Arenibacter algicola: one gene and its partner. The protein of the gene in region 1 interacts with the protein of each later gene in a pairwise test. Links are inferred from orthologs where the notes say so. Each region holds a gene or a part of one and is shown in the gene's direction. Other genes may lie near its edges. The genes, in order: pepE and pepT.

What was found.
Region 2: the proteins of pepE (region 1) and pepT interact in binary tests that used the Escherichia coli proteins (3 or more experiments, as listed by UniProt). The link is inferred for Arenibacter algicola from one-to-one orthologs.

What each region holds. Positions count from the first base shown.
Region 1 is NZ_JPOO01000003.1:1,442,208-1,458,611, forward strand. What follows is about bases 8,899-11,691. They hold pepE (dipeptidase PepE), read left to right. Parts: upstream 8,899-9,845; coding sequence 9,846-10,538; downstream 10,539-11,691. Other genes in these bases: U735_RS0116720 (hypothetical protein), read right to left, coding at 8,901-9,659; U735_RS25065 (bZIP transcription factor), read left to right, coding at 10,784-11,691. Outside these bases: U735_RS0116680 (GNAT family N-acetyltransferase), read right to left, coding at 1-5; U735_RS0116685 (O-methyltransferase), read left to right, coding at 47-688; U735_RS0116690 (phosphatase PAP2 family protein), read right to left, coding at 2,056-2,610; U735_RS0116695 (Sec-independent protein translocase subunit TatA/TatB), read right to left, coding at 2,612-2,893; U735_RS0116700 (M1 family metallopeptidase), read right to left, coding at 3,191-5,500; U735_RS0116705 (DUF6702 family protein), read right to left, coding at 5,560-6,069; U735_RS0116715 (carboxypeptidase-like regulatory domain-containing protein), read right to left, coding at 7,028-7,771; more of U735_RS25065, read left to right, coding at 11,692-15,970; U735_RS0116735 (gliding motility-associated C-terminal domain-containing protein), read left to right, coding at 15,989-16,404. UniProt on the Escherichia coli protein: Hydrolyzes dipeptides containing N-terminal aspartate residues. May play a role in allowing the cell to use peptide aspartate to spare carbon otherwise required for the synthesis of the aspartate family of amino acids.
Region 2 is NZ_JPOO01000001.1:1,986,782-2,003,295, reverse strand. The notes cover bases 4,538-7,440. They hold pepT (peptidase T), read left to right. Parts: upstream 4,538-5,328; coding sequence 5,329-6,552; downstream 6,553-7,440. Other genes in these bases: U735_RS0108475 (FG-GAP repeat domain-containing protein), read right to left, coding at 7,352-7,440; U735_RS0108480 (YdeI/OmpD-associated family protein), read left to right, coding at 6,611-7,207; U735_RS0108490 (hypothetical protein), read right to left, coding at 4,671-5,087; U735_RS0108495 (quinone-dependent dihydroorotate dehydrogenase), read right to left, coding at 4,538-4,589. In the rest of the region: U735_RS25265 (cupin domain-containing protein), read right to left, coding at 1-1,221; U735_RS0108510 (hydroxymethylglutaryl-CoA lyase), read right to left, coding at 1,354-2,217; U735_RS0108505 (LysE family translocator), read right to left, coding at 2,248-2,874; U735_RS0108500 (Dabb family protein), read left to right, coding at 3,015-3,437; more of U735_RS0108495, read right to left, coding at 3,546-4,537; more of U735_RS0108475, read right to left, coding at 7,441-8,929; U735_RS0108470 (SLC13 family permease), read right to left, coding at 9,095-10,912; U735_RS0108455 (DUF294 nucleotidyltransferase-like domain-containing protein), read left to right, coding at 11,721-13,643; U735_RS0108450 (3'-5' exonuclease), read left to right, coding at 13,640-14,305; U735_RS0108445 (phosphoribosylaminoimidazolesuccinocarboxamide synthase), read right to left, coding at 14,306-15,262; U735_RS0108440 (PhoH family protein), read right to left, coding at 15,273-16,226; U735_RS0108435 (SAM hydrolase/SAM-dependent halogenase family protein), read left to right, coding at 16,357-16,514. UniProt on the Escherichia coli protein: Cleaves the N-terminal amino acid of tripeptides.

The sequences.
Region 1 (16,404 bases):
TGCATGATCATTATATTTGAAGGCTTAAATATACAAAGTAAAACCCATGCATTTTTTATCTTCCATATTGGAACAATATATTGCAGACCATTCGCAATCGGAACCCGAATTACTCCAAAGACTAACGCGGGAAACCCATTTAAAGGTTATTCAACCAAGAATGATTACCGGGCATTTTCAAGGTAGGGTATTGAGCCTTTTATCAAAAATAATCGCCCCCAAGAATATTTTGGAAATAGGCACCTATACCGGTTATTCTGCCATTTGCCTTGCCGAAGGGCTTCAAAAGGAGGGCGCATTGCACACTATTGACATCAATGAAGAACTCCATGCCATGCAAAGACGGTATTTTGACGAAAGTGGTTATGGACCTCGCATTATGCAGCATACAGGTGATGCCCTGGAGATAATACCACAGCTGGACGTAGTTTTTGATATGGTTTTTATTGATGCCGAAAAGGTAAGTTACGACCAATACTTTGAGGCCGCCTTAAAAAAATGTCGCCCCGGCAGCGTTATTCTATCAGATAATGTGCTTTGGTCCGGGAAGGTTGTGGAGCCTTTGGACCCCAAGGACAAGGCTACCAAAATTCTGAAGGATTACAATAAGAAGTTGAGGGACGATCCCAGGGTAGAAACGGTATTATTGCCAATTAGGGACGGACTCACCTTAAGTAGGGTGTTGTAATGGTTGCCACCTCCCCCTAACCCTCCCGCTCAAAAAGCGGGACAGGCGCTCCCAAGGAGGGGGAATAATTTTTTAACCAACAAATCTTAAGGTACAACTAATAACATCCCCTCCCCTTGGGGGAGGGCTAGGGAGGGGACGCTACACTTTACTTTACCACACCAATAATTACAAAAACAGGGGGTATAATTAAACTTAGAAAGTAGATAAGTATGGGCCAACTTTGAAAGTCCTCCCCCTAACCCCCTCCCAAGGAGGGGGAAATAGTTTAGAATCTACAAAAATGCAGCATAAGCAAGTAGGGTGAATAACTTTTAAACCAACAAATCTTGAGGTACAACCAATAACATCCCCTCCCCTTGGGGGAGGGCTAGGGAGGGGTCCATACACAATACTACACCCTACCTATCATTACAAAAACAGGGGGTATAATTAAACTTAGAAAGTAGATAAGTATGGGCCAACATTGAAAGTCCTCCCCCTAACCCTCCCGCTCAAAAAGCGGGACAGGCTCTCCCAAGGAGGGGGAAATAGGTTTGAAACCACAAAAAAGCAGCACAAGCAAGGAGGTGGAATGCTACCTAGACCAGCACATTCATGTAGATCTACAAATTACATCCCCTCCCCTTGGGGGAGGGCTAGGGAGGGGACCAAACACAATACTACACCCTACCTATCATTACAAAAACAGGGGGTATAATTAAACTTAGAAAGTATACAAGTATGGGCCAACATTGAAAGTCCTCCCCCTAACCCTCCCGCTCAAAAAGCGGGACAGGCTCTCTCATGGAGGGGGAATAAATCTATAACCAACAAATCTTAAGGTACAACTATTAACATCCCCTCCCCTTGGGGGAGGGCCAGGGAGGGGTCCAAACACAATACTACACCCTACCTATCATTACAAAAACAGGGGGTATAATTAAACTTAGAAAGTATACAAGTATGGGCCAACTTTGAAAGTCCTCCCCCTAACCCCCTCCCAAGGAGGGGGAAATAGTTTAGAATCTACAAAAATGCAGCATAAGCAAGTAGGGTGAATAACTTTTAAACCAACAAATCTTAAGGTACAACCAATAACATCCCCTCCCCTTGGGGGAGGGCTAGGGAGGGGACGCTACACTTTACTTTACCACACCAATCATTACAAAAACATGGGGCATAATTAAACTTAGAAAGTATACAAGTATGGGCCAACTTTGAAAGTCCTCCCCCTAACCCCCTCCCAAGGAGGGGGAAATAGTTTAGAATCTACAAAAATGCAGCATAAGCAAGTAGGGTGAATAACTTTTAAACCAACAAATCTTAAGGTACAACCAATAACATCCCCTCCCCTTGGGGGAGGGCTAGGGAGGGGACCTTTTCCCCTATTTTGCCGGCTCCAATTTATGGTACAGTCTGTAGAACATAATGGCCAATATAATTCCCACTAGGGCACCTACGATAAGGTCCAACGGATAATGTACCCCAACATAAATGCGACTTAAAGCAAATAATAACGGCCAAATATAGAACAGCCAGGACCATTTCCATTTATCCCTAAGAAATAGGAAAACACCTGTAGTAATACTAAAGGAACTGGAAGCATGGCCCGAAAAAAAACTATAGCCGGTGGGACTTTTAAGAATTCGGATCAAGGTGTTGATTTCCTCTGTATTACTTGGGCGAAGACGTGCCACCAATTCCTTGGTGATTCCTGTAAGTGCCGCTACGACGGTCAAGGTAATAAGTATGGTACCTAGAACCCAAAAGGCCTCTTTTTTAGGGTATGCCCTAAAAACAAGAACTACAAAAAAAATAAATAAGGGAATCCAAGTAGAGAAATTAGTTATGGCAGACCAAAAAGCATCATGGTTTTCAATGCCCAAACTGTTCAGATAGATAAAAGCATCCCGGTCCCACTGTAACAGTTGGTCCAGCATATTACTTTCTTTTTACAACGCCGGTTACCTCATCGACGTTCTGCTTCACTTTATTGATTTCGTTCTTTATGTCGTCTGTAAAGCTGGTATCTATTCCCTGCTTCTCGGCACTTTTTTGTATCTCTTTCTTGATATCCTCCGTGGCATCCTTAAGTTGTCGCATGCCCTTCCCCAATCCCTTGGCTATGCCAGGAATTTTGTCGGCGCCAAAAACCATTACCACGATAAACATGATAAAAAAGATTTCCGCCCCGCTAATAAATAGAATTATCGTACTTAACATAACACAAATATAATGAGAAGTTTGACAGCTGCATAAAAAATATGGTTAACTTTTTTTTGTTCACCAAAACCCTATAAAATAAGGCTGAAACCAGTATTTAACACATTCACCACAAGCCATACACCCTCTAATTCCGAAATAAAAAAGCACTAGTTTTGGATAGTACTGCCGAGGAATAGCGATCAAAAAGAAAGCCCCGATACCTGTTTTGCCGTAATGCAATCCGGTTTCGGGGCCTTAATTATATTCAGGAAACAGTTCTAACTATGCTCCTGCTTTTAAATAAGATCAAAAAAATTATTTCCCTCTTATATTCTCTTTAAAAAGTTCAAAGTCGGATTTAACCTCCTTGGCAGGCCATGAATTATTGGTAGTATCAATATCGGCAGTTTCTGCCTTTGGATCTACCACAATTCCTACCAACTCCTTGCCGGAAGCAATGACCCTTTTTACTTCCTGATCATTTTTTCTCCATATTTCCGGTGGGTAGGTAATATTTTCCTTGGAACCATCTTCGTAGGTATATTCTACGATCAAAGGCATAGGAATGCCTCCTGGTTTATTAAAAGTAATCTCATAGAAATATTTGGGTTCCTCAATGGCATTTCTCTCAGCCGCCGACAGATTGTCCATCATGAACTCTTTTAATGTCTTGGAATTTTCCGATGGCGCCTTTCCTTTTAACTTGGCATCTGCATCTGCCGAGTCTTCCTCCTCCAAATAAACCAATGGGGGCAGATCCTCTTCCTTAATATTCCTTGCCGCCATTATTTCCATCATTTGTTTAGAAGGCTTATCGGAAACATAATATTTCTTGACACCCTTTACCCCAATATCCACATAATCCGTAGTATAGAACCAACTTCTCCAAAACCAATCCAAATCAACCGCCGAAGCATCTTCCATGGTCCTAAAGAAATCCTCTGGGGAAGGATGTTTAAACATCCATCTTTGTGCATAGGTCTTAAAGGCATGATCAAAAAGTTCCCTTCCCATTACGGTTTCCCTAAGAATATTTAAAGCCGTAGCCGGTTTGCCATAGGCATTGTTCCCCAATTGATAAACATTCTCTGGATTGGACATAATGGGTGCTATGGTACTTTGATCCCCGGACATATAGGGTATTATCTTGGTAGGCTCCCCTCTCCCTGATGGGTATTTGCTATTTGGAGCAATTGCTTCGGGATAGGCTACCCCAAATTCCTGCTCTGCCATATATTGCATAAAGGTATCCAAACCTTCATCCATCCAACCCCACTGACGTTCATCGGAATTAACTATCATGGGGAAAAAGTTGTGTCCAACTTCATGGATAATTACGGAAATCATCCCGTATTTCACTCTATCGGAGTAGGTACCGTCCTCATTGGGTCTCCCGTAGTTCCAACAGATCATAGGGTATTCCATACCCTGATTCTTGGCGTGAACCGATATTGCCTTGGGATAGGGATAATCAAAAGTATGATCGGAATAAGAGCGCAAGGTATGGGCCACTGCCTTGGTAGAATATTCTTCCCATAACGGATTGCCTTCTTTTGGATACATGGAAATGGCCATTACATCCCTATTGCCTATCTTCACTGCCTGCATATCGTAAATAAATTTACGGGAGGTAGCAAAACCAAAATCCCTTACGTTTTCCGCCTTAAGCTTCCAAGTTTTTTTCTTGTCCGAAAATCCTTTTTCTGCCTCTTCGGCTTCGGCTTGACTCACAATGATTACAGGCTTGTCATAAGATTTTTTAGCCTTTTCATACCTACTTATCATTTCCTTGGAAAATACTTCCTTCATATTCTGAAGCTCTCCGGTACCATCCAAGATATGATCGGCCGGAACGGTAATGTTTACCTCGTAATTGCCAAAGGGAAGGGCAAATTCCCCGCTGCCCCAGAACTGATGGTTCTGCCAGCCTTCTATATCGCTATAGACTGCCATTCTCGGGAAGAATTGGGCAATAACATAAGCCCTGTTTCCGTCCTTAGGAAAGTATTCATATCCAGAACGCGCCCTATTTACGGTATGGTCTGGAATATTGTACCACCATTTTATAGAGAAGGAAACCTGGCCCTTACTTTTTAAAACCTCGGGAAGATCTATGCGCATCATAGTCTGATTAATAGTATAGGGCAAAGCCTTTCCGTTGGTACCCCTTACATATTCTATATTGAATCCACCATCAAAAGGCTCCGTCATATATTTATTGGCGAAACTGGCCACCGGCTCCGCTACTGGCATGCCCTCACCATCTCGCAAGGGCGATTTAGAAGTTTTGGAACGTACGTTCTGATCCAATTGCACCCATAAAAATGAAAGGTCATCAGGGGAATTATTGGTATATGTTATGGTTTCTGAACCGTATATCTTGGCATTTTTATCGTCGAGTTCAATATCCATCTTATAATCTGCCTGCTGCTGATAGTAATCCGGACCTGGAGCCCCAGAGGCCGACCTATAGGTGTTTGGGGTAGCAAACTCCTCATAAAGCTGCTTAAATTTATTCTGATTAAGATGCCCGGGCTCCCGTTCATTCTTTACCTCTTCCTGGGCAACGGTAACAGCCGCGCAAAGGAACAATAGCGAGGCAAAAACATGTTTTATTCTACTCATATTTCAAATTGATTTTTTTAGCGGAGAAATTTAACAATTATATAAACAATTGTTTTAAATTACTTTAAGTTTAACATTCCTTTATTATTCTCGCGGATAAGTACAAAACTCTTTTTTTGGTTCCCGAGTTTAAAGTGGACCACATTCTTCTGTTCCTCAAAAATGTCCATCAGCACTTCGTTTTCAACGGAAATGCTGGTCGCAGTACCCAAATCTATTTTTGGAACTTCCAGATAACATATCATAATATCGTTGTCATATTCCTTACCCAAGAAATCAAAGTCCACAGGCCTATCATTGATTTCAACCATAAATTTTGTCCTCAAATATTTTTCAATATATGCATCTGCCATGTCGGACTCCTCCTTGGTAGCCAAACTGCCCTTAATGCCATACCGCTCCTGTAGTACCTTTTCAAAATCGTCTATAAATATCCTGGTCGTAATCTGCAGTGCCCTGTCCTTATCGGAGTATTCTACACTGGTTACACTGATGTAAAATTTATGTGCCACCGTGAATGCCAATAGGGGCAACAACAGTATTAAAAAGGTCTTCTTTATTAATTGCATGATGTTCTTTCTCCGTCAAAAATAAGCAATGACTGTGCCATTTGTTAGACTATTAATGGGAAAATTTAGAATTGAGATGTTAGATGTTAGATTTTAGATGCTAGATGCTAGACATTAGGTTCTAGACTTTAGATTTAGACATTTAACCTTGGACTTTGAATTTTAAACATTGAACCTACCAAGCTGCCAACTGCAACTGCTCACTCCTAACCCGGTGGCTGAGCGTAGCCGAAGCCACTGCCAACCAGCCTCAAAAAGGTCTCGACTTTATTTGCCGTTAGCTTAAAAAGAAAAGCTCCTCCCTTGTGACGAAGGGAGATGGCTTCGCCGTAAGCGAAGACGGAGGGTTTTGAAGGCCCAGGTCTATTCAATAGGACATTAGATAGCGTATGGAAATTGGGTTTGGGTATTCCAACTCCCCCTTCTTTTGCGCCAAAGCGCAAAATTCATTCCCCTCTTCGTTCCAAGAGGGGAGCTAATGACCAGTGCTTTTACTTGAAAACCTCTACCAATTCAGATTTTGAACACTTTTAACCTTGAACATTCAACTTTAAAAACTGCCAACTGATTACTGTTTACTGACCACTGCCAACCAACTTCGATTTCGACTCCGCCCGTCTACCGCCGGGCAGGCCTGTCTAGCCGTCAGGCAGGCTCGACCAGACACAAAAGTCTTGAACTTTGAACTTTAAACTTTGAACATTCAACTTTAAACTTTGAACCCTGAACTGCCAACTGACCACTGCCAACCAGCCTCAAAAAGGTCTCGACTCCGCCCGTCTACCGCCGGGCAGGCCTGTCTAGCCGTCAGGCAGGCTCGACCAGACAAAAAAGTCTGAACATTCAACTTTAACCTTTGAACTTTAAACTTTGAACCATGAACTGCCAACTGCAACTGATTACTGATTACTGTTTACTTACCACTGTTTATTGTTTATTGCTAATTGTTCATTGCAATTCACTCCATCTCATTATTCTTTCTGTAAATGACACTTTTTTGTTTTAAAAACTCCCAAATGGCAAATAGGTCCTGACTATCCACAACCGCATTAAAATTGGCATCGACCTCACAGTAATACAGGAAATCGTCTATTTTTTCCAAGGGAATTTTAAGTTGAAGTACAAAAAGGCTATCGGCAAATTGTGTACGTAATTGTTGGGATTTATTGTATTTAATATCCCTTGCCACCCGTTTCTTCAACATTTTGGTGCGGCCTGTAATGGCATTGATCAACGGATTGAACGGAATACTGGTCAACATGCCAATAGACATGGGACCCATGGAGGCTTCCCTAAGCAATCTTTCACTCTGCATCAAGGGCTTTACATGGGCATTGGGCAGCCCCAGACTGGTGGCGGAAATAACAGGTCCCACATCCATATTGTTCATATCCCTGCCCAACTCCCCCGTTAGGTTATAGGGCATAACGATAACCTCATCCAAAGCAATATTGGATTCCACTAGAGGAACGGATAAAAATTTACTCTCCAAGATACTGGAGTTTACTACAATCTCTTTGCGTTTATATTGTACGGCAGAAAAAACCAGGGTATCATTTAGGTTTACAACAATGGAAAAAAATCCGTTGATATCGGTAATGGCCGCTTTTTTTGTAGTGGTATTGAGCACATGGGTGGCAGCCACATCCCCGTCCTCACTATACACTTTTCCCTCCAAAGTCTTGGAAAAATCCTGTGCCATTAGCGCTTGTGCAAATACACTATAAAAAATAAAAACCAAATATATTGGAACAATACGCACTACCTTCTGTTTATTGTGGATTACTTTTTCAAGTCCTGTCAGACCTGAGATACTGGATGTTAGATGTTAGATGTTAGTATTGAGATATTAGATTTTAGATACTGGATTTTAGATGCTAGACACCGGACTTTAGACCTTGAACTTTAAACATTAAACTATCAACCTGCCAATACCTTGCGTCCGCTTCACACCCCTTCCGTCTTCTCCTGACTAGGGGAAGGAGCCATTTTTTTATCACTATTAAAGGAATAATCTCCCTTTCTACTTTGAACTTTGAACTTTCAACTTTCAACCATGAACTGCCAACTGCTACTGCCCTCTGTTTACTGAACACTGTTCACTGCCAACTGTCACGACCCACCAACTTCGATTTCGACTCCGCTCAATCTCCGTTCTCTTCATTCGGTGGCTGAGCCTGCCCGTTCCGTTCAGGCGGGCGTAGCCGAAGCCACTGTTCATTACCCTCAAAAAGGTCTCGACTCCGCCTGTCTGCCTCCGGGCAGGCTCAATCTCCGGCAGGACTTTGAACTTTGAACCATGAACCATGTACTGCCAACTGCTACTGCCCACTGAGCACTGATTACTGTTCACTGCCAACTGCCCACCAGCCTCAAAAAGGTCTCGACCCCGCTCGACCGGACAAAAAAACTTTGAACCCTGAACTGCCAACTGTCACTGCCCACTGAGCACTGATTACTGTTCACTGAAAACTGTTCACTGCCAACTGTTCACTGTTCACTGGCAACCAACTTCGATTTCGACTCCACTCAATCTCCGGCAGGACTTTGAACTTTGAACCTGCCACGCTGCCAACTGCCACTGCCCACTGAGCACTGATTACTGTTCACTGTCACGGCCCAACAGCCTCAAAAAGGTCTCGACTCCGCCTGCCTAGCCGTCAGGCAGGCTCGACCGGACAAAAAAGTCTGAACATTCAACTTTCAACTTTGAACCATGAACCATGAACTGCCAACTGCTACTGCCACTGTTTACTGTTTACTGTTCACTGATTACTGTCCACTGCCAACTGTTCACTGTTCACTGATTACTGCCCACTGGCAACCACCAACTACTTCTCCGCTTCCAATCCCTCCAAATAGGTCTTGCTATGGGTAACCAGGAAATCTATAAGCTGAAATTCATTGCGTTTTTGCAACAATGACCTTTCTGGCAATTGGGTATCGCAATACAGTAAAAAATCGTCTATTTTTTCTTGCGGTAGTTTAAGGTCTAGCACAAAAAATTCATCGTCATATACCTGCCTCAATACCTCACTAACCTTTAAAGGTTCCCGCTCAACATCGGTATCGCTCCCTTTGGTCGCCAACATAAGTGCTTTAAAGATATTAACGAAATTAAGGCCGTCCTTCATCCCCTTATCCGCATCGGACAGGGCAATATTCTCCACTTCCGTTAAACGGTCCGTTTCGTATTCGTAATCCCTGTTTAGGAATTCCTTGTTTTGGGCCTGAAGAAATTTTTCCTGATTTTCGGGTGTTACCACTACCTCGTCCAATTCGGTCACTTTTTCGGTAACCTCTACTACCAATCTGTTATTTTGTAAAATTTCATCGGTAATATCCACCACCTTCAACTGGTAATTAATGGCCGTAAACACCAATTGGTCCCCAGCTTTTACCATAATCCCGAACTCCCCTTTGTCATTGGTAATCGTGGCCATTTCGGTAGTAACATTTATGACATTCTCATTGGGAACGTTCACATTTCTATAAAGTACCTGTCCCCTTAAATATTGGCGATCATCATCCTGTGAATAGGAAATTGCGACACATAAGAAGAAAAGTAAGAAGAGTATTCTATTTTGCATTTTTTTATTTAAAATTAGATAAATTAAGCGTCAAATATCCTATTTTTCTCAAAGAAATAAACTCAAATGCTGCTTTTCTACCAATATGGGATAAAGAAAAAGCATGTTGGGTTCATAAAAAAGCAACCCACCTTTAAACTTTTGTTAATTTGTATCTTGCCTATCCGTACCCAAAGAGTAGAACACATGAAAAAAATATTATTGGCCAGTACTTCTACCCTCTTTGGACAAGGGTATTTGGAATATCTTTTGGAAGAATTAGAGTCCTTTTTTGAAGGCTGTTCCACCATTACCTTTATCCCTTACGCCAGGCCAGGCGGTATATCCCATGAGGATTATACTACCCTGGCAACTACCGCCTTTTCCAAAATAAATAAAAAGGTGGTAGGGCTCCATACTTTTACCGATCCGCTAGAAGGCCTCGCCCAAGCGGAAGGCATTTTTACAGGTGGGGGAAATACGTTTCTCTTGGTTCAGCAATTGCACCAATTGCATCTTATTAACCCTTTGAAGGCAACAATAGAGTCGGGCACCCCATATCTTGGAACCAGCGCGGGCAGTAACATTGCCGGCCCAAGCATGAGGACCACCAATGATATGCCCATTGTTTACCCTCCCAGTTTTGACACCTTGGGGGTGGTGGATTTTAATCTCAACCCCCATTATTTGGATCCGGACCCCAATAGCCAACATAAAGGAGAAACTAGGGAGACCAGGATCCGCGAATTTCATATCTTTAATACTACCCCCGTAATTGGCCTCCGTGAGGGCAACTATATTTTGGTGAACGGAGACCACAAAATTCTAAAGGGCGAGGGTACGGCGCGCATCTTTGAAGCTGGAAAAAAACCTTATGAAAGTAAGAATATTCCCTTTTAACGAAGATACATTTCAGTTCACCTAGTAGTAACGTATTTTACCCGATAAAACTGTGTATATCTTACGATAATTTTACTTTTGATAGCCTAAGTTTTAAAAGTATAAGTGCCCGATTTATAAGGCAGTATGGATTTAAGTATAAATCCATGGGCTGTTGGCGCAAAAACTTTAAAACCTTGAACCTTGAACCTTGAACCTTGAACCTTGAACAAAAATAAAGTAGGACAACGATAAAAAAATTGAAAATGAAATATATCCACTTCTTTTTTTGCCTGCTATTGGGAATGGCCGTGCAGGCCCAGATAAAGATCGGGGACAACCCGCAAAATATAGACCCTAGTTCGGTACTGGAGCTGGAGAGCAGTTCCAGGGTATTGGTCATAACCCGTGTAAACACCGCACAAATGAACGCCATTATACCCTCGGCAGGGGCATTGGTGTACAACACGGACGTAGAATGTATCCATTATTATACAGGTGTGGAATGGAAGGATATCTGCGATGCTGTGGCCGGTTCCATTACCTTTACTTCGGACGATGGTACGGTTGTAATTACTTCCACCGGTGGCAATAACTACGACCTAAAAGTAGGGCAGATTACAGGGATGAACATTGTAAACGAAACCGTTTTTGGCGCCGATATTGCAACGGCCACCATAGGGGAAAGACAATTGGCACCCAATTCTGTTGGCTCTTCCGAACTACAGGACAATACCGTAGGAAAGGACGAAATACAGGAGGCCGCCGTAGGCACCCTGGAAATTATTGATGGCACCATTAAACCAGAGGACATGGAACCAGGAGCCTTTGACCAGCTATTAACGACCGATGCCGCCGGCAATGTGGTATGGCTAAATAAGAACGAGCTAGGTGCTACCCAGGCAGACCAGTCTACCATTACAGGGGCGGGCACATTGGCAGACCCTATAAAAGTTGGGAGCACTGTATTGGGCGACATTTTGGCCAATGCCACTGCAATTACAACCAAGGAAGATGTGGCCAACAAATCGGATGATACGGCCCTTGGAAACTCTACCACCCTCTACCCCACCCAAAATGCGGTAAAGACCTATGTGGACCAATTGGCAGGAGCGGCCAGCACTTTAGCAGATGGAAATATTTTTGTAGGCAGTGCCGGCAATGTGGCCACAGGAGTCCCCATGGGCGGGGATGCTACTATTGACAATACCGGCTTGGTGACTATTGCCGATCTTGCGATAACTTCCCCAAAAATAGCCCTTAACGCCGTGGGACAGCCCCATTTAGCTGACAATGCGGTTATCTCCAATAAAATATTGAACGGCAATGTTACCCCCATAAAAATCCAACCAGGAGCCGCCAATCAGATCATGACTACAAATACGCTTGGGGTGGTGACCTGGCAACCCATTTCTGCAGTGGGCGGAAACCAGGATTTAGCTAGTGTACTAGGTTTTGGAACCAGTGCCGGAAACAACCAAATAAACAATTTAGCAGACCCTACAGCACCACAGGATGCAGCAACGCAGGCGTATGTGGATGCCCAGGTTGGCGGTTCTGCACAGACTATTGTGAGTGGTGATACCCCAAATTCTATAATATCTGGAACGGATGGAGGCGCCCTATATAATGATTTAGATTCGGACCCTTCAAACGAAATAGAACTACCGGCTGGTGGAAACGCAGGACAGGTACTTTCCACTGATGGGTCTGGGGGGTATACCTGGATTGACGACAATGGTGGCACTGATACTGATGAGCAACAATTGACTCTAGAAGCAGGCAATCTTCTTACATTGGAAAACGGAGGTGTACCTATAAATCTTACAGCTTTTTTGGATAATACCGATTCACAAAACGCCGCGGCTGTCCCAGTAGCAGCAACGCCAGCTAATTATACGGCTGGTGCCGCCAATGTTGAAGCCCATTTAGCGGGTATCGATGCTGCAATTGGTGCGGTTGGAGGTAATCAAGATTTAGCCAGTGTCTTGGGAAATGGAACGAGCGCTGGAAACAATCAAATAAACAATTTATCTGACCCTACAGCCCCGCAGGATGCAGCTACAATGGCATATGTCTTGAGCCAAGCAGCTGATGGCTCTGAAACAATTATTGATGCTATTAATTCGACTATAGGGGTAACTGGAACTGGAACAAGTGTGAATCCATATGTATTGACAGGCGCCGCTGGAAACCCTGCCGCAGCGGATGTCACTTTTGCGCCATATTTATCTCTCATATCAACCAACACTCAGGCCGCAATTGAGGAGTTGAAAGATGAATTAAATGCCAATATTATTTCAGGGGGAGGAAATCCAACTGATGAATTACAAGATTTACAACTGACTGGAGGTATTTTAACATTGACCAATCCGGCAACGGGTGGAAACCAGGTAGATCTTGATACCGAATTCGCTACCGATGCTGAGCTATTGGCAGCAAGTGCTGACGGATCGGAGACAATAATAAATCCCAGTGCAACAGTCTCAGTAGCAGGGACAGGTACATCAGGAGATCCTTATGTTCTTACAAGTATCGGGGCAGATGGGTCAGAGACAGTAGTTAACGGAAGTACGACCGTAACTGTAACGGGTACAGGAACAACGGGAGACCCATATGTCCTGACAAGCGCTGACACTTCCGACGGGTCCGAAACCATCATAAACAATAGTGCCACAGTAACCGTCGCAGGAACAGGAACAACGGGTGACCCATATGTCCTGACAAGCGCCGACACTTCCGACGGGTCCGAAACCATCATAAACAATAGTGCCACAGTAACCGTCGCAGGAACAGGAACAACGGGAGACCCGTATATTCTTACAAGTACTGGAGCCGATGGGTCGGAGACAGTGGTTAACGGAAGTACTACAGTAACAGTTACGGGAACAGGGACATCGGGAGATCCATATGTCCTAACTAGCGCCGACACTTCCGACGGGTCCGAAACCATCATAAACAACAGTGCCACAGTAACCGTCGCTGGAACAGGAACAACCGGGGACCCTTATATTCTCACTAGTACGGGAGCCGATGGGTCGGAGACAGTGGTTAACGGAAGTACTACAGTAACAGTTACGGGAACAGGGACATCGGGAGATCCATATGTCCTAACTAGCGCCGACACTTCCGACGGGTCCGAAACCATCATAAACAACAGTGCCACAGTAACCGTCGCTGGAACAGGAACAACCGGGGACCCTTATATTCTCACTAGTACGGGAGCCGATGGGTCGGAGACAGTGGTTAACGGAAGTACTACAGTAACAGTTACGGGAACAGGGACATCGGGAGATCCATATGTCCTAACTAGCGCCGACACCTCCGACGGGTCCGAAACGATCATAAACAACAGTGCCACAGTAACCGTCGCAGGAACAGGAACAACCGGGGACCCTTATATTCTCACTAGTACGGGAGCCGATGGGTCAGAGACAGTGGTTAACGGAAGTACTACAGTAACAGTTACGGGAACAGGGACATCGGGAGATCCATATGTCCTAACAAGCGCCGACACCTCGGATGGATCCGAAACGATCATAAACACAAGTGCAACGGTAACCGTAGCGGGTAGCGGGACAACAGGCGACCCGTATATTCTTACCAGCCTTGGAGGGGCAGATGGGTCAGAGACCATTGTAAACGGAAGTACTACAGTAACAGTTACGGGAACAGGGACAACTGGAGACCCTTATATTCTCACTAGTACGGGAGCCGATGGGTCAGAGACAGTGGTTAACGGAAGTACTACAGTAACAGTTACGGGAACAGGGACATCGGGAGATCCATATGTCCTAACTAGCGTCGACACCTCGGATGGGTCCGAAACGATTATAAATAACAGTGCAACAGTAACCGTAGCAGGTACGGGAACTACTGGAGATCCTTATATTCTCACAAGTCTTGGCGGTGCAGATGGATCTGAGACCATTGTAAACGGAAGTGCAACAGTGACAGTAACAGGTTCTGGAACTGGAGCCGACCCCTATGTCCTGGCAAGTGTTGATACTTCGGATGGGTCCGAGACGATCATAAACAATAGTGCCACGGTAACAGTGGCCGGAACCGGGACCACCGGGGACCCCTATATTCTCACAAGCCTTGGCGGTGCAGATGGGTCCGAGACCATCGTAAACGGAAGTACTACGGTGACCGTAACGGGGACGGGGACATCGGGAGATCCATATGTTCTCACCAGCGCCGACACTTCCGATGGGTCCGAGACGATCATAAATAACAGTGCCACGGTAACAGTGGCTGGAACCGGGACCACAGGGGACCCGTATATTCTCACAAGCCTTGGGGGTGCAGACGGGTCCGAGACCATCGTAAACGGAAGTGCAACAGTGACAGTAACAGGTTCTGGAACTGGAGCCGACCCCTATGTCCTGACAAGTGTGGACACTTCAGATGGGTCCGAGACGATCATAAACAATAGTGCTACGGTAACCGTAGCAGGAACCGGGACCACCGGGAACCCGTATATTCTTACCAGCCTTGGAGCAGCGGTAACAGCGGATGAAACTACCATAACCGGGGATGGTACTACTGGAAATGAACTACAATTAGTGGACGGAGGCATCACTGCATTGCAGCTAGCTGATGGCGCCATAGTTGGCGGTATTGGCGGAAGTATATTCGACAATTCAATTACGGCCGCTGATTTGGCTCCAAATTCAGTTGATCAATCGGAATTACAGGCAGATTCTGTTGGTGAATCCGAATTAATTGATCAGGCAGTGACCCCAGCAAAAATAGAACCGGGAAATGCTGATCAAATTTTGAGAACTAATGCCGCTGGTACAGCCGTTTCATGGGTCGATCTTCCAGCAACAGGAGGTACAACAGAGTTAGCGGACCAGAACACTATCACTGGGGACGGGACGACAGGTAACGAATTCCAGGTTGCCAATGGGGGAATCGATACCCAACAGCTCGCAGCCGATGCGGTCACCTCAGCGCAAATTGCTAACGGAACAATAGTTAATGCTGACATTTCAGGATCGGCAGACATAGATGGCTCCAAAATTAACCCTGCATTCACTGCCGATATCAGTACTACCGGAAACTTACAAGTTGATGGAAATGTTAATGTAACTGGTACTCACTCGCCAGTACCCGACTACGTTTTCCAAAAATATTATTTAGGTACTTCAATCCTAAATAAAAATTACACCTTTAATAGCCTTGCTGAAATTGAGAAACATATAAAAAAGAAACACCATTTACCAGGTATAAAATCAGCCAAGGAAATCAAGGAACAGGGATTTTGGAATCTTGGAGAAGCATCAAGAATAAACCTAGAAAAAATAGAGGAATTGTTCCTGCATACCATAGAACAGGAAAAGAAAATAGATCAACTTAAAAATGAAAACGAATCTCTGTCCGCAGAACTGCAGTCGCTCCGCAAGGACATGGACGAAATAAAGGCATTGTTACAAAATAAGAACTAAGGATACTGTCCAAGGAAAATGAAAAACGCCATCTACATCCTCGCATTGTTGCTGCCCCTAGGGATACAGGCCCAAACGGCCCTGTACAATAGTGGCAACATCCGTATCCACAATGAGGGACAAATAGGCTTTCATACCAACCTCATCAACAATGCCTCATTTGACCAAAATTTGGGCCTGGCCGGTTTTTATGGCAGTAGTATGATAAGTGTTTCCGGCGCCTTTATGCCCGTATTCTTCGATACCGAGATTGCCAATGACCAAGGGGTAATGCTCAACACAGGCATGAGTGTCATCTCCAACACCAATTTTATAACGGGCAATTTTGTTACTCCAAGGCAACAACAGGACGTCTATTTTAATTTTCTGCAGGATGCCTTTTATGTAGGTGAAAGCGACCTCTCCAAGGTAGATGGTTATGTCACCATCAATAA
Region 2 (16,514 bases), on another replicon or contig:
GTTACCTTTGGACTTATAGATCATAGTGTAATAAGTACTACTCGGTGACAAACTTTTCACAAAAGCCTTGTCCCCCGGCATAATCACAATTACACTGTTTTTTCCTAGGGTCTCCGTTCTAGTATTGACTTTCACCTGAACTTCGCCTTCCTTAATGATCAAGATTTGTTCCTGATTGGAATTAAAAAGATTTCGACCATCCGATGAATTTGAAAGCTGCACCGTTTTGAATTCCATTTTATCAAAATGCATGGTTTCACCTTGGATCATAACCGAATCGGCCAGAGTTCTTGGAAAACGATATACATTAGATTCAATTCTATTGGGAACAACATCGCTCCATAACCAAGACAATGATTCAGGCAAAATAGCACCTCCATGGATTCCGCTATGGCCACCCGAACCTTTTTCGAACTTAAAGTCGTACCCTTTATATTTCAGTGCCGATTCCATCTGTAAATTCGCCAACCACCAATCCCCATATTGATTATTGAGATCATCACTACCATCCTGCAAAAAAACCTTAATATCCTTATGGTCTTGCTTTCTTATCATAGAAGGATAATTGTGTCCGCCCCTAATGTCCGTTAAACTTCCTATATGGCTCAATACTTTATGAAACGCCTCAGGGTAGAACCATGCAGCTGAAAAAGCACATATTCCTCCAGAGGACATACCCGCAATTGCCCTAAGTTCTGGATCTTCGGAAATATTATAACTTTTCTTAATTTCAGGTATCATCTCTTCCAGAAGAAATTTCCCATAGGTATCCGAGACGGTGTCATACTCCAGACTTCTATTTGATGATTTCCAAGGATTATCCACTTTAGCAGCATCCAAGTCATGGCCAGGATTTATAAACAGGCCAATAGTTACGGGCATTTCTCCTTGTGCTATAAGATTATCAAAAACGGTGGGCACCTTAAATTGACCCTGAAGGTCAACATAGGCATGCCCGTCCTGAAATACCATCAAAGCACTAGCCTCGGCAGGGTTGTATTGACTTGGCACATAAAGGTAATAATCCCTTATGGTATTAGGGTAAATTTTGCTTTTCCATTGATGCTTGCTCACCTTCCCTTGAGGTATCCCTTCATAGCTATCTGAATTAGGCCCTGTCGTATACGACTCTTGAGAAGTACCTCTGGACGGACATGCCGCTATAAAAACAAACAACACATATAAACTACTGCAGGTAATTAGCCTCTGAAGAATTTTCATTTTTTGATATTTGGTTCTTATTAAATGACAATATAGGAATTTAAATATCAGTAAACTGAGGATTTCAACACTTTAATCAACAAAAATTGCCATTAAGGTTTCCTTGGGTGTTTCCCGTTTTAAGCGGTTAAATCAATACTTGGAAAACAGGTCGGATGCTTTATTGAATGCAGCTTCAAAAGCCATCCAATTAACATTTGTATCGGCCTTGACCGCCGTAAAGTAGGAAAGCATCTTTTCGGTGGGCATATTTCCAGTGAGCTCATCCTTTGCCATTGGACACCCTCCAAAACCTTGCACTGCCCCATCAAACCTACGACAGCCAGCCTTGTAGGCAGCATCAACTTTTTCGTGCCATTTGGAAGGAGTGGTATGTAGATGGGCTCCAAACTCAATTTCAGGGAATTTTGGAATCAGGTTGGAAAATAAATAGTCGATTACCTCCGGGGTCGAAGATCCCACCGTATCTGAAAGTGATAATATTTTTACCCCCATCCCGGCCAGTCTTGTTGTCCATTCACCCACTATCTCAACATTCCAAGGATCCCCATATGGGTTCCCAAATCCCATAGAAATATAAGTAACCACTTCTTTGCCAGAGTCTCCTGCAATCCTTAAAATTTCTTCAAGTGTCGCTACTGATTCAGTAATTGTTTTGTGGGTATTCCGCATTTGGAAATTCTCCGAAATGGAAAAAGGATATCCCAGATAATCAATGGAATTATGTTCGGAGGCATCCATTGCCCCTCTCACGTTTGCGACAATAGCCAATAACTTACTTGTGGTCTTGGATAGGTCCAATTGGGAAAGGACCTCAGCCGTATCAACCATTTGAGGAATTGCCCTGGGAGAAACAAAACTCCCAAAGTCTATGGTATCAAAACCACAATTCAAAAGGGATTGAATGTACTTTACCTTTTTTTCTGTTGGAATAAAAGTTTTGATACCTTGCATGGCATCTCTTGGACATTCTATTATTTTAACGGTATTGGACATTCCCCTGCTTAAGCTTTATCAAAATTAATATTATTTATCAGATATCAACAGATAAACAGCAATACCCACAAAAACGATAATCTGAAGCCATTTCAAGACTTTTCCCAATTGTCCATGCTCCTTTATATACTTCGAAATAGTTCCTGAAAGAATGGCAATTGTACTAAAAACAGTAAAGGAAACTAATATAAATATAGCAGCAAGCACGTAAAATTGTATGACAATATTTAAAAAATGGCTAAACAAAAAACCAGGAAAAAAAGCCAAGAAAAATATGGCTACTTTCGGATTTAATACATTCATAATAAAACCCTTTTTGTATAAATCCATTAATGTTTTTTGGTCTTTATCATCATTTTTTACTTCTATTTTATCACTGCTTCTAAAAACTAAAAAAGCTAAGTAAAACATATATAACGCACCAAAAAGTTTAATGGAGAAGTAAACATTGGGATTTTGTTTTATTAATGCAGAAACCCCAAAGGCCAAAAGAGTTGCATGTACAAGACAACCAGTCATAAGCCCAGCTACGGTAGCAATACCGTATTTCCGGCCGTAGGTAATGCTTTGTATCAGTACAAAAATATTGTCAGGGCCAGGGGTAATGGCTAGAATTGCTGTAGCCATAACGAATGCCAATAATACATCGTAATACATGTCGAATTAAATTAATAAATTAATGAGGGCTTGAAAATACCAATTATTTGCCATCTTTTCCATAAACAAAGCTTGATAAATATCTTACCAGAGCACTAATCATTATTCATCTTTTTTATATCTTCCACAAAAATTTAATTATGAAACCAGTTTTTTACACCCTTAGCCTATTGGCTGCAATATTATTAATGAGTTTTAACATTCCGAACACTACTAATTTGAAAGAGGATATAAGTATGGAAAATTCCAAAAAGCAGGACAGCGTATTGCGCCATGTAGTACTTTTTAAGTTTAAAGCAAATATCTCCAAAGAGGACATTGCAAAAGTAGAGGCCGCTTTTAGCGCCCTACCTTCCAAAATACCGCAGATAGTGGGTTATGAATGGGGAATAAACAATAGTCCTGAAGGATTGGACAAAGGATTTACCCATTGTTTTTTCCTTACCTTCCACAGTGAAGCAGATCGTGCCATATATCTTCCACATCCGGACCATAAGGCTTTTGGGGCGGTGTTGACCCCACATTTGGAAGATGTAACCGTGGTGGATTATTGGACCAAATAGTTAAAGACTTTTAAGGATAAAGATTAACGTCCTACCAAAAAAAGGGTTGACCCAATGATGGTCAACCCTTTTTTATTCCTTGAAATATAAGGGATACTGTCTACACTTTCAGCTGTTAAGCCTATTAATAATGGCCTTGTTGATTCTCTTTATCAGTGACGGGCCTTCATAAATAAACCCGGTATACAATTGAACCAAATCGGCACCCGCGTCCAATTTTTCAAGGGCATCTTCGGCTGAATGAATTCCACCTACGCCGATAATGGGAAACGCCTTATTGCTTTTTTGGGACAAAAAGCGGATAACTTCCGTACTTCTTTTGGTAAGAGGTCTACCGCTTAAACCACCTGCTTCTTCTTTTAACAAAATATCGGATTTCAGATTATCGCGAGATATCGTTGTATTGGTGGCAATTACCCCATCTATATCCGTATCCTTTACTATGCCAATAATATCCAGCAACTGCTTATCCGTTAAGTCGGGAGCTATTTTCAAAAGAATAGGTTTTTCCTTCCTATCCTTTAATTTTGCCAATTTGGTATTTTCCTTTTTCAATTCCTTAAGCAAGGCTGTCAATGGTTTCCTATCCTGAAGTTCCCTAAGGCCGGGGGTATTTGGTGAGCTAACATTCACTACAAAGTAATCTACATGGTCGAACAGGGCATCAAAACATATCAAATAATCCTTTGCTGCCAGTTCGTTCGGGGTCACCTTGTTCTTCCCGATATTGCCCCCGATTAAAACCCTATGACTTTTTTTTAGATTTTCAACAGCATCGAACACCCCCTTATTATTAAACCCCATTCTATTGACGATGGCCTGATCTTCTTTTAAGCGAAACAAGCGCTTTTTGGGATTTCCATCCTGAGGTTTGGGAGTCAAGGTCCCTATTTCAATAAATCCAAATCCAAAATCGGATAGTTCATTGTACAACTTGGCATCCTTGTCGAAGCCCGCTGCCAAGCCCACCGGATTTTTAAATTTCAAACCGAACAATTCACGTTCGAGACGAGGGTCGTTGACAGAATATAAAGTCCTGCATATTCCAGCAAATCCTATACTGGACAACAAACGAATTGTTCTAAAGGTGAAATGGTGAACCCTTTCTGGATCAAATTGAAAAAGGATGGGGCGGATAAGCTGCTTATACATTTAAATTATTTTCCGCAAAAATACAAACTAGCCGTGCTAAACTATCCTAAGCACACGCTTTTTATTAACATTTACGACAACTTATTCCGGTACCACTACTAGGGGTTGCCGTGATACTTCCTGGCAAAGGGTAACGTACCGTTGGTATTGCTTTTCATTGAAAAGTGCTAAAAGTTTGAGGTCGTATTTTTTAAAAACCTGTTTCATTCGCTCCTCCAGAACCTTATACTTCGCCCCCAATGCCGTTAAATCCTCAGGGGTACTTTGCGGGTGATTTTCAAAAAGATTTTTCCGCTCTTCATCCAACAAACGGGTTTCAATTTCCAGTGCTGCCTTAAACTCCTCCAAATTGGTTATCTGCTCTTCTTTAAGCTGAAATATTTGTATTATAGTATCCGATTCCGTCGCACCAATGCCCAAACTACATTCTTGTTGAGCTTGTACGGATATCACAAATCCGACGATAAGGATCAAGGTGGAAAAAACTTTCTTACACATAGGTTTTTGTGCTGGTTTAAAGTACAAATATAAAGTAATAATACAACCAGCTGCGCTTCCCCGAAGGTTATCTTTCCAAATTAATCCATTAATAGTATAATAGAATTTGCTCTGAACTTCAGGTCCACGGGCTACTCCACCTTACTCCCCAAGACAAGGCTGACAAGCCTAGGCTATACAGTTGCCACAACAGGCCCAAATAAAAAATAATAAACTGTATTTTTGATTAAAATTTAGTTTTATGCAACACATTATAGACCGGTTTATAAGTTATATTACCATAGACACCCAAAGCGACCCTAACTCGGCTACCACCCCTAGCACTGACAAGCAATGGACACTTGCCCATAAATTGGTGGAGGAACTCAAGCAGATAGGAATGCAGGATGTAGTTATAGATGACAAAGCTTACATTATGGCTACTTTACCCAGCAATTTGGACAAGGAAGTGCCTACTATTGGCTTTATCTCCCATTTTGATACCTCTCCAGATTTCACGGCTACCGACGTAAAGCCTCAAATAATAAAAAATTATGATGGCGGGGATATTGTTCTGAACAAAGCGGAAAATATAATACTCTCCCCAAGTTATTTTGATGACCTCTTGCAATACAAGGGCAATACCCTTATCACTACAGATGGCACCACCTTGTTGGGTGCCGATGATAAGGCCGGAATAACGGAGATTATTACCGCCATGGAGTATTTAATACAACATCCGGAAATTAAACATGGTAAGATCAGGGTGGGCTTTACCCCAGATGAAGAAATTGGTCGCGGGGCACACCATTTTGATGTTGCAGCATTTGGCGCCGATTGGGCCTATACTATGGACGGTAGCCAAATTGGGGAATTGGAATATGAAAACTTCAATGCGGCAGGTGCCAAAATAATCATTAAAGGAAAAAGTGTACATCCGGGTTATGCCAAAGGAAAAATGGTAAATGCCATTTTGATCGCCAACGATTTTATTTCCCAATTACCCGGCCATGAAGTGCCCCAAAAAACTACCGGACGGGAAGGGTTCTTTCACGTGCACCACCTTAAAGGAGAAATTGAGCTTGCCGAAATTGAATTGATCATTCGGGATCACGACCCAAAAAAATTCGAGCAGCGCAAAGAACTATTACAATATATCACGGAAAATTTGAATGCAGAATACGGCGATTTTGTATCCCTTGATATTAAAGATCAATATTTTAATATGCGGGAAAAAATTGAACCGGTGATGCATATTGTTGAAATTGCCAAAGAGGCCATGGAAAGTTTGGGCATTACCCCAATTATAAAACCAATACGCGGCGGTACCGATGGTTCACAATTGAGCTTTATGGGGTTGCCATGCCCCAATATTTTTGCTGGCGGACATAATTTTCATGGAAAATATGAGTATGTCCCTGTAGAAAGTATGCAGAAAGCGGTTGATGTTATCGTAAAAATTTGCGAACTTACAGCTAAAAGATAACTTAAGTATTTGTGTGCCCATAACAGCGCGACAATATACATTTCATTTGGCAGGAAAAATGAAGACCCAAGAAAAGATAGAAGCCTATTTCGAAAAAGAACAGCCCTTTAGGGAAGGTATTTGCCTTTTGCGGGAATTGGCCCATAAAACCGGACTTATTGAAACGTACAAATGGGGTATCCCTGTATACACCATGGACAATAAGAATGTTCTAGGTATTTTAGCCTTTAAACATCATTTCGGCATCTGGTTCTATAATGGCGTCTTTTTAAGTGACCCGAAAAAAGTACTGGAAAATGCACAGGAGGGAAAAACTAAGGCCATGAGGCACTGGAAATTTAGAACCATGGAGGATATTGATGAGGCTACGGTTTTAGCCTATTTTCATGAGGCTATCAGCAACCAAAAGAAAGGACTTGTCCTTGCCCCTGAAAAAAACAAACCAATTTCAATGCCTCCCTTGTTAAAAAAAGCACTTAACAATAATCAGGCTTTAAAAGCAAATTATGAAAGTCTAACCCCATATAAACAAAGGGAATATTGCGAGTATATTTCTCAAGCCAAACAGGAAAAGACCAAGCAGTCCCGACTGGAGAAATGTATTTCCCTCTTGGAAAAAGGTTTGGGGCTGCATGATAAATATAGGAAAGGATAGTCAGTGGTCAGTGGTCAGTGGTCAGTGGTCAGTAGTCAGTAGTCAGTGGTCAGTGGTCAGTGGTCAGTGGTCAGTGGTCAGTAGTCAATGGTCAAAAAAAATAAATGGAATTGGATATTACAATTCTGACCTAATATAATTGATTTACTTAGTGGTATTTTCCAATACTATTATTGACGGTCCTTCGGATAGCCATTTTTGGCCCAGACCAGTGGTATCTCCTAACGGAAGAAAATACACAAAAGATCCTAGAGCCAAGTCAATGTCGCCATCAGCATCCATATCCTCCGCGTCCATAACGATCCATCGACCATTGATCGACTCCGAAAAGGAATAATCCTCAAATTTCATATCCCCTTTATTTTCCAGATACACAAAACTTTCCTCTGGGGAACCCACATAATCAGGAAAAAAAGAAATTGCCGCAATATCCAGATCTCCATCCAAATCATAATCCCTGGGCATGGCTTTATAAGCCCCGTTTAAATGGTAGAAATAGGATTGCTTAAAATTCAGATCTCCATCGTTCAGAAATATATAGATACCGTGATATTCCTTTAATATGGGCGTTTTGTCCGCATTGTCCCCACATACATATAATATATCATCCAAGCCATCCTTATTAAAATCTACCAACTCTATATATTGGGAACCATTAAGTGGAAGAAAAGAGAGCAATCTTTTGGTAGTAAACGTGCCATCGCCCTGATTTTGATAATAAAAAACACCTTCATCCCCTTGAGCCATAAGCACAAAAATATCTTGTAGACCATCCCCATTGGCATCCTTTATCACTGCGGAAATGGCACCCGATCTGTTATCCAACGTCCTCATGGTGTATTTATCACCCCCCTTGTTTTCGTACCAAACCAATTTCCCTGTTTCATTGCCGTATTCACAGGCTACAACGTCTTCCAACCCATCGTTATTTAAGTCCCCATAAGCCATATTGACCGGCCTTTGTAAATTTGGAATCACCTCCTTGGAAGTGTATGAACCTTCAGTTCCCTTAGAAAATAATTTTTGTAAAGCCCCATCCGACACATCATTGGGGAAAATGTTTTTGCCAGCGGTTGTCAAATAAATAGTGTCGTATTTTTCGTAATAGTGGATAGGGGCCGTCTTAAGTCCTAGTACTATATCCTTCTTAAGATTTTTGTCCAGGAATGTCAGGCTATTTATATTCCGCTTACTATCTGCAAATACCACTCCCCCATTTTCTGGAAGGATTTTCACCATAGTGGTCAGGGCTGGAGTCTGGGAAAAGCCAGACTCCTTGATTTTAAAATGCTTTAGGCCCATTTTAATTTTATTGGCCCTTTTAGGCGGTAAAATGGTATCCGGTGCATTGTTAAGGTAATAGTCTACTATTTTGTTCCAATCTGCGCGGGCAATTAGAGGTCTTTCTGAAAAGATATTGGCCTTTTTAACCACTTCTCCGCTCCTACCATTGTCAAAGAGACTATCCGGGCGCAGATTACCTTTGTACATCCCCAATCGATGACCCATTGAAGGAAGTACATCGTTTTGCCAACTGGACCTTGGCAACAATTCTGGTTTAACAAAGAGATGACAACCGGAACAGTGGATTTCTGCCAAGCGATTCCCAGGCAAATTGGTAGCAGTTGGCTCTTTATATTCCAAAGTCTGCGATTCCTTTTTGTTACCGGAACAAGAAATCAGCAATCCTATAAGGAGGGCCAGCGAAAAAAAAATCTTCATGCGATATTAAATAAATATAGGAATTCGGTAAAAAATGTCCTCCTGATAGTGACCTAATCTACGAAGATACTGCCGAATTTTCAAGTAAGATGTAAATATCCCATATACAATGATCGTTCAAAGTGCAAATCAAACAATAGAAAACTCAATTGACAGTAATAATAGCTAAGCCATCCTCACTAAAAGAAAGGTGGCCAAAAGCCAAAGGACCAGGCTTAAAATTCCCCCTATAATAAAAAAATGTTTGAACTTGTAGTTGCCTATTCCGTATATCAAGGTATTGGTTTGATATCCTACCGGTGTAAAAAAACTGAAATTTGCGGCAAACATTACAGCTAGTATAAATGGCTTAAAATCCAAATTTAGTCCGCTTGCCAGTGCCATTGCTATTGGGGTCATAATAATGGCCGTGGCATTATTGCTGACCACACCGCTCATGACCATGGTGACAAAAAAAAGACTGCCAATAATTATCATTTTGGATTGGCCCACCAATAAGCCCAATAATCTTTCCGAGATCCACATATCCGCTCCCGTGTTGTGCATTGCTATACCCAAGGGTATCATTCCTGCCAGCAAAAAGAAAATTTGCCAATTTACCTTTTTGTATACACTGTCCAAATTTAGGTTATTGGTAAGCAATAATATAGAAACCCCTGCCAAGGCACTTACCATAATGGAAAGAACTCCTGTAGCTGCCAAAACGACCACTAAACCAAGAACCGCCAGCGATAAAATTCTTCCGAATCTGGAATGGGTTTTAAGCGAATCAAACTCCTGTAATAGTACTATATTTTCAATGGCTTCCAAAGACTTAATATTTTCCTTGCTTACATCAACCAGTAGACGATCACCAGCTTTGAGCGCCAATTTATCCGAACTGCTACGTACCAATCGCTCCTTGATATTGGTCAAGGTCTTGCGCTTCTTAATGGCCACGGGTATAATATCCTGCTGCATATACCCCCTTAGATTCCCCAAAGTCTTGCCCAAGAGCGCTGCTCCCGGAAGCATTAAAAGCTCAACAAACACACGTTCCTCCAGTTTGGTTACATTGTCCTCACCGGTGGAATGGTGGTTCGTCCCCTTCCAAAAAATTTGTTCGTTAAGTCCCAAATTCTGGGAATCGTTCAATTTGGAGAGGCTTAAAATGTTGCACATTAACAATAACTGATCATTCTCCTTTAAGGTAATGTATTTTCCCGGTGAATTATGAATCCTATTGTCCCTTATCAATTTCAGTATTGATATCTCTGGATTATTGAATAAAAAAGTCTCCTCCAGCCTTTTGTTTACCAACTGTGACCCCGGCTTTATACGGACACTGGTAATATAATCCGAAACACTATAATCGGTCCCCAATTCCCTTTTCCCGCTCCAAGGCAACCATCTAAGCATTAGGGTGAGATAGACAATGGCCACGGCCAAAAATATTAATCCTATGGTAGTAAATTCGAAAAAACGCAGGGCCGGCGCTCCCAGGTTTTGTGCCACGGAGTTTACAATAAGGTTTGTAGAGGTACCCATTAAGGTGCAAGACCCTCCCAATATGCCCGCAAAGGAAATAGGTAATAATAATTTGGATTTGGAAATATTGAATCGATCAGAGAGTTGATTAATAATCTTAATGAAGACAATGACGACAGCGGTGGTACTTATAAATGCAGAAATACTTGCGGTTACGATCATAAAAACAGGAGCTATTATAAATAACGGGAAGGCTCTTATTTTCCCCAAACTGGAAGTAAGCCAAGTAATAACCCCATTTTCCTCCATGGCTATGGCCAATATCATCAATGCCAAAACAGCTATAGTTGCACTATTGGAAAACCCGCTTATGGCATCTTCCGGTTTCACCAGCCCAAGTAAGGTCAATGAAACAATTATAAAAAAGGCAATCTTGTCTACCGGAAAAACTTCCAGGGCAAATAAGATTATGGTTATAAACAATACCAAAAATACCAATCCCATTTCGAACGTCATCCCATAACTATTAAATTAAGACCTCCTTTAATATCTACACTCCAAAAACAAAAAAAATCTTCCTTGCCCTTTTAAGCATATGCCCAAAACCTCATTACAAATTACATATAATATTAAATATGCCCCTATAACAGGAGCACAAGCCATTGAAAAATTGAAATTCCCAAATGTGGTTTTAATATGGATGAAATTTAAATTTCACTGGATAAGGTCATAACTACTTTTTGACATTCCTCCATACATTTTACACAAGAATTAGCGCAATCCTCACAATGTTTATGGTCATGCTGCGCGCATTGTTCCGCGCACCATTGACATACCTTAGCACAGATGCTGCAATACTCTTTGGCATATGGACTATTTGCCATTAAAAATTGTAGTGCCGCCGAACAAGATTCAATACAAAGGATACAACAAAGTGGGCAGTCATTTTTACTATCCTTACCCGACATTTGAAGTAGGCAATATTGACAATCGGCCATACATTTACGACAGGCTTCAATACAATCCAAATAAGGTGATTCCATAGCATTAATAATTAAAGTTATACCTAAATTAATTCAACACCATTTAATGCAATAGCTCAATTCAATATATTGTGATCGTTATTGACAATTAAGGTAACTGGACAGACAAAATAAATGGTGTCATCTTTTCTTTTGATGATGGCGTATAAAAATTAACTTTATCCCATATTTATTATGAGGAAAATAAAAGTAGCTATTGTGTTCTTATTACTTTTAACGAACTTCAAATGGGAAAAGAACAATAAATTTTGTAACAGCTAAGGATCAACATATAATATTCGATGAAAAATACCATTTCGCATAGAGTAGCCGATTTTTTGAAAAATTTCCCACCTTTCAATGTCCTGGGCCAGTCTGACCTTGAAACCCTAGCCGAAGAAATTACCATAGTCTACAAGGAAAAGGATAGCGTTATTTTTGCCGAGAACGACGAACCCCATACCTACTTCTATGTAGTAAACAAGGGTGCTGTTGCCCTTAAAAAAGGGTCCGATAAAAGTGTCATGGACATGTGCGATGAGGGTGATATATTTGGACTTAGACCCCTGATGGCTCAGGAAAATTACAAAATGACTGCAAAAGCACATGAAGAAAGTATCCTTTACGCCATTCCTATCAATATTTTTAAACCATACGCCCAAAAAAATATAGCAGTTGGAAATTTCTTAATAGAAAGTTTTGCCTCCAATACCAGAAACCCCTATTCCAAAAGTCATCGTGGTAAATTGTATGATGAAGTGCCCGAAATAAATCCCGTGGCTCCCAATACCCACGTATTGGATTTGCAATCTGTACAGTATTCCAAAAAATTGGTTACCTGTACCGCAACCACCTCGGCCAAAACAATAGCCAAAAGAATGACAGAAAAAAAGGTTGGGGCCATGTTGGTGGTCAGTGATAAGATGCCCATTGGGATAATTACGGACAAAGATCTTCGGAACAATATTGTTACCGGAAAATATCCCATTACCACAAAGGCCAAGGAAATAATGGTTTCTCCTGTTATAACCTATAACAAACACCTCACCATAACCCAGGCACAAATGGCCATGATGAAAAGTAATATTAGCCATTTATGCATCACGAAGGACGGCACACCCAACTCCAAGGCTATTGGAATACTATCCAAACATGATGTTATGGTAGCTTTGGGAAATAACCCGGCAGTATTGATCAAGGCCATAAATAGGGCCAAGAAAATAAAATCGATAAAACAAATAAGAAAGAGTATAACGCATCTTTTACAGGATTACTTGGATCAAAATATCCCCATTAAATTGACTACCAAAATAATATCCGAACTTAACGATGCCTGCGTTAAGCAAATTATTAAACTATCCTTGGAGGAAATGCCAACAAAGCCCCCAGTAAAATTTGCATGGCTGGCTCTTGGTAGCCAAGGACGGAGCGAACAACTCCTTCAGACCGATCAGGACAATGCCATGGTCTTCGAAAATGTTCCTGAAGAAAAGCTCATAGAAACAACAGACTTTTTTTTGAAATTGTCCAAACTAATCAACAAAGGATTGTTTGAAATTGGTTACGATTATTGTCCTGCAGAAATGATGGCTTCCAATCCCAATTGGTGCTTAAGCCTGGATGAATGGAAAAAAACCATTTCCCATTGGATAATAAATCCAGGGACCGATGAGGTATTGCTTTCCTCCATATTTTTCGATTACAATATTACCTATGGGGATGTAAATTTGGTGAATGAATTATCGGAACACATTTTTGAAACCACAAAAAAATATCCCATTTTCTATTTGCACTTGGCAAGTGGGGCCCTACAAAACCCGTCCCCAACAGGCTTTTTTAGGCAAGTGTTGGTTGAGGAAGATGGGGAGCACAAAGATACCTTCGATCTTAAAAGACGGGCATTGATGCCTTTAACCGATGCCGCAAGAGTACTGATTTTATCGCATTCGGTCAAATCCATCAACAGTACCGCAGAGCGATTTGAAAAACTGGCAGAGTTGGAACCCAATAACGAGGAAATCTTTATGGCCTGCTCCTATGCCACAAGGGCACTTTTAAAGTTCAGGACGAAACAAGGTCTGCTTCACAATGATTCTGGGAGGTATATTGCCATAGACAAATTGACTAAGGAAGAAAGAATTAAACTGAAAAGAACTTTTAAGACCATAAAGGAAATTCAGGAATTGGTAAGTGTTAGATTCAAGGTTTCAAACTTGTTACGATGATAGATTTCTTTAAAAAAAAAGTAAACAACTATCCCGATTATTGGTTGGAATATGAGAATAGTTTTAAGAAAAAACCGATTGAGGACCTCAACTTGGTAAGATTCGTGGTCTTGGATACGGAAACTACAGGATTCGACTATTCAAACGACAGGATACTCTGTATTGGGGCCCTAAGTTTGGTCGACAAAAATATTGCACTCAACCAAAGCTTGGAAATTTTTCTGAAGCAGGAGCATTACAATGCGGAAACTGCAAAAATTCATGGTATCCTAAAAAATGGTGGGGCCTCCTGCATAAGTGAAAGTGCAGCTATGGAAGAATTATTGGGATTCTTAAATAATGCCATAATCGTAGCCCACCATGCCATTTTTGACATTACAATGATCAACAGGGCCTTGGAAAGGAACGGCCTTCCCAGGTTAAAGAATAAAGTATTGGACACTTCACATCTTTACAAAAAAACGCTATTGACCTCCAATGTGTTCAAAAAGAAAGAGCATTATTCCTTGGACGAATTGGCGGAAAAGTTTGATATCTCCAAAAAGGATAGGCACACCGCCTTAGGAGATGCCTACATTACTGCCATTGCATTCCTAAAAATAAGGAATCGATTGAAGGGCAAGGGACAACTACGATTAAAAGACCTTTTAAAAATGGGGTAACTAATTTATCGATGACAGGTACCCCAAAACATTTTTCTCGATTCTAGACTGTATATCCGAGATATCGGCCTTGACAAACTTTTCTCCGGTAATATTTTCGTACAGTTCAATATACCTTTCAGAAACGGTCTGTATATAATCATCGGTCATTTCCGGTACAACCTGTCCTTTTAACCCTTGAAAGTTATTGCTTATCAACCATTGGCGAACGAATTCCTTGGACAATTGCTTCTGGGCCTCTCCCCTATTTTGTCTTTCCCCATAGCCTTCGGCATAAAAATAACGTGAAGAATCAGGGGTATGGATTTCATCTATAAGTACAATTTTTCCATCCTTGGTTTTCCCAAATTCGTATTTGGTATCCACTAAGATCAATCCTCTCTTGGCGGCGATTTCCGTTCCTCTTTGAAAGAGTGCCTTGGTATAATTTTCAAGAACCAGATAATCTTCCTCGCTCACTATTCCCCTTTCCAAAATGGCTTCTCTGGAAATATCCTCATCATGGTCTCCCATTTCAGCCTTGGTCGCAGGGGTTATAATGGGAGATGGGAATTTATCGTTTTCCGACATCCCGTGGGGCATTGGAACTCCACATAACATTCTTTTACCCAGCTTGTATTCCCTAGCAGCATGTCCGGATAAATAGCCTCTAATCACCATTTCCACCTTAAAGGGCTCGCAGGCAAACCCAACGGCAACATTGGGATCTGGAGTGGCCATTAGCCAATTGGGGACTATATCGGCCGTATCCGCCATCATCTTGGTAGCGATCTGATTTAGTATTTGACCTTTATAAGGAATTCCCTTTGGCATAACCACGTCAAAAGCGGAAAGCCTATCAGTGGCCACCATTACCAAAATATTATTTTCTAGATGATATACCTCCCTTACCTTTCCTTTGTATAAGCTTTGTTGTCCCGGAAAGTTAAAATTTGTATCAATTATTGTATTACCCATGCTGCAACTATCAATTGTTATGCTCAATTCCCTTATAAGCCTCTATGACCTTTTTAACCAATTTATGCCTTATCACATCCTTATCGTCCAAATAAATAACCTCTATTCCTTCAATGTTCTGAAGCACCAATAAGGCTTCTTTCAATCCCGAAATCAAGCGTCTTGGCAAATCGATCTGACCTGGGTCCCCATTAATTAAAAATTTGGCATTTTTTCCCATTCTGGTTAGGAACATTTTCATTTGGGCATGGGTAGTGTTTTGGGCCTCGTCCAAAATAACAAAGGCATTGTCCAAAGTCCTTCCCCGCATGAAAGCCATAGGGGCTATCTGTATAGTGCCGTTCTCAATATAATGGGCCAATTTTTCCGGTGCAATCATATCCCGCAAGGCATCATATAATGGCTGCATATAAGGATCCAACTTTTCCTTAAGATCTCCTGGCAAAAAGCCCAAATTTTCACCGGCCTCCACAGCGGGCCTGGTCAATATAATACGCTTAACCTGTTTCTCTTTTAAAGCTTTTACCGCCAAGGCCACTCCCGTATAAGTTTTTCCGGTTCCCGCCGGTCCTACGGCAAATACCATATCATTGTTCCTAGCGGCATCGACCAATCTTCGCTGATTTACCGTTTGTGCTTTGATAAGTCTACCACTTACGCCATGGACCAAAACTTCACCACTGATTTCTGAAGACTCCAATATTTCCTGTCCATTGCTGGCCAAGAGTCGCTCAATACTATTTTCATCCAACTTATTATACTTGGCATAGTGGGCGGTAAGCAGATCGAACCTTCTATCGAATTCGTCCAATAGGTCTTCGTCTCCATAAACCTTAATTTTGTTGCCTCTGGCAACAATCTTAAGCTTCGGAAAATGCTTTTTAAGTAAATCTATGTTCTCATTATTCTGTCCAAAAAATTCCCTTGGGCTAATGTCTGTAAGTTCTATTATAAGTTCGTTCAAAGAAGAGAGGTGTTATAAAGGATTAGATATGAAATATATATTTTGGTTCGCTGATTTTTTGTGTAATTTTGTTTAACAAACTTAAGTAAAAAAACAACTTACCAAACCAAAAACATATCAACAGTCCTATATGGCTATAATTACTTTAACTACTGATTTTGGACATAAAGACCATTTTGTAGGCGCCATAAAAGGGACAATTTACAAGGAATTGTCAGATGCAAAAATTGTTGATATTTCTCATTCCATTGCGCCTTTCAATATTCAGGAATGCGCCTACATCCTCAA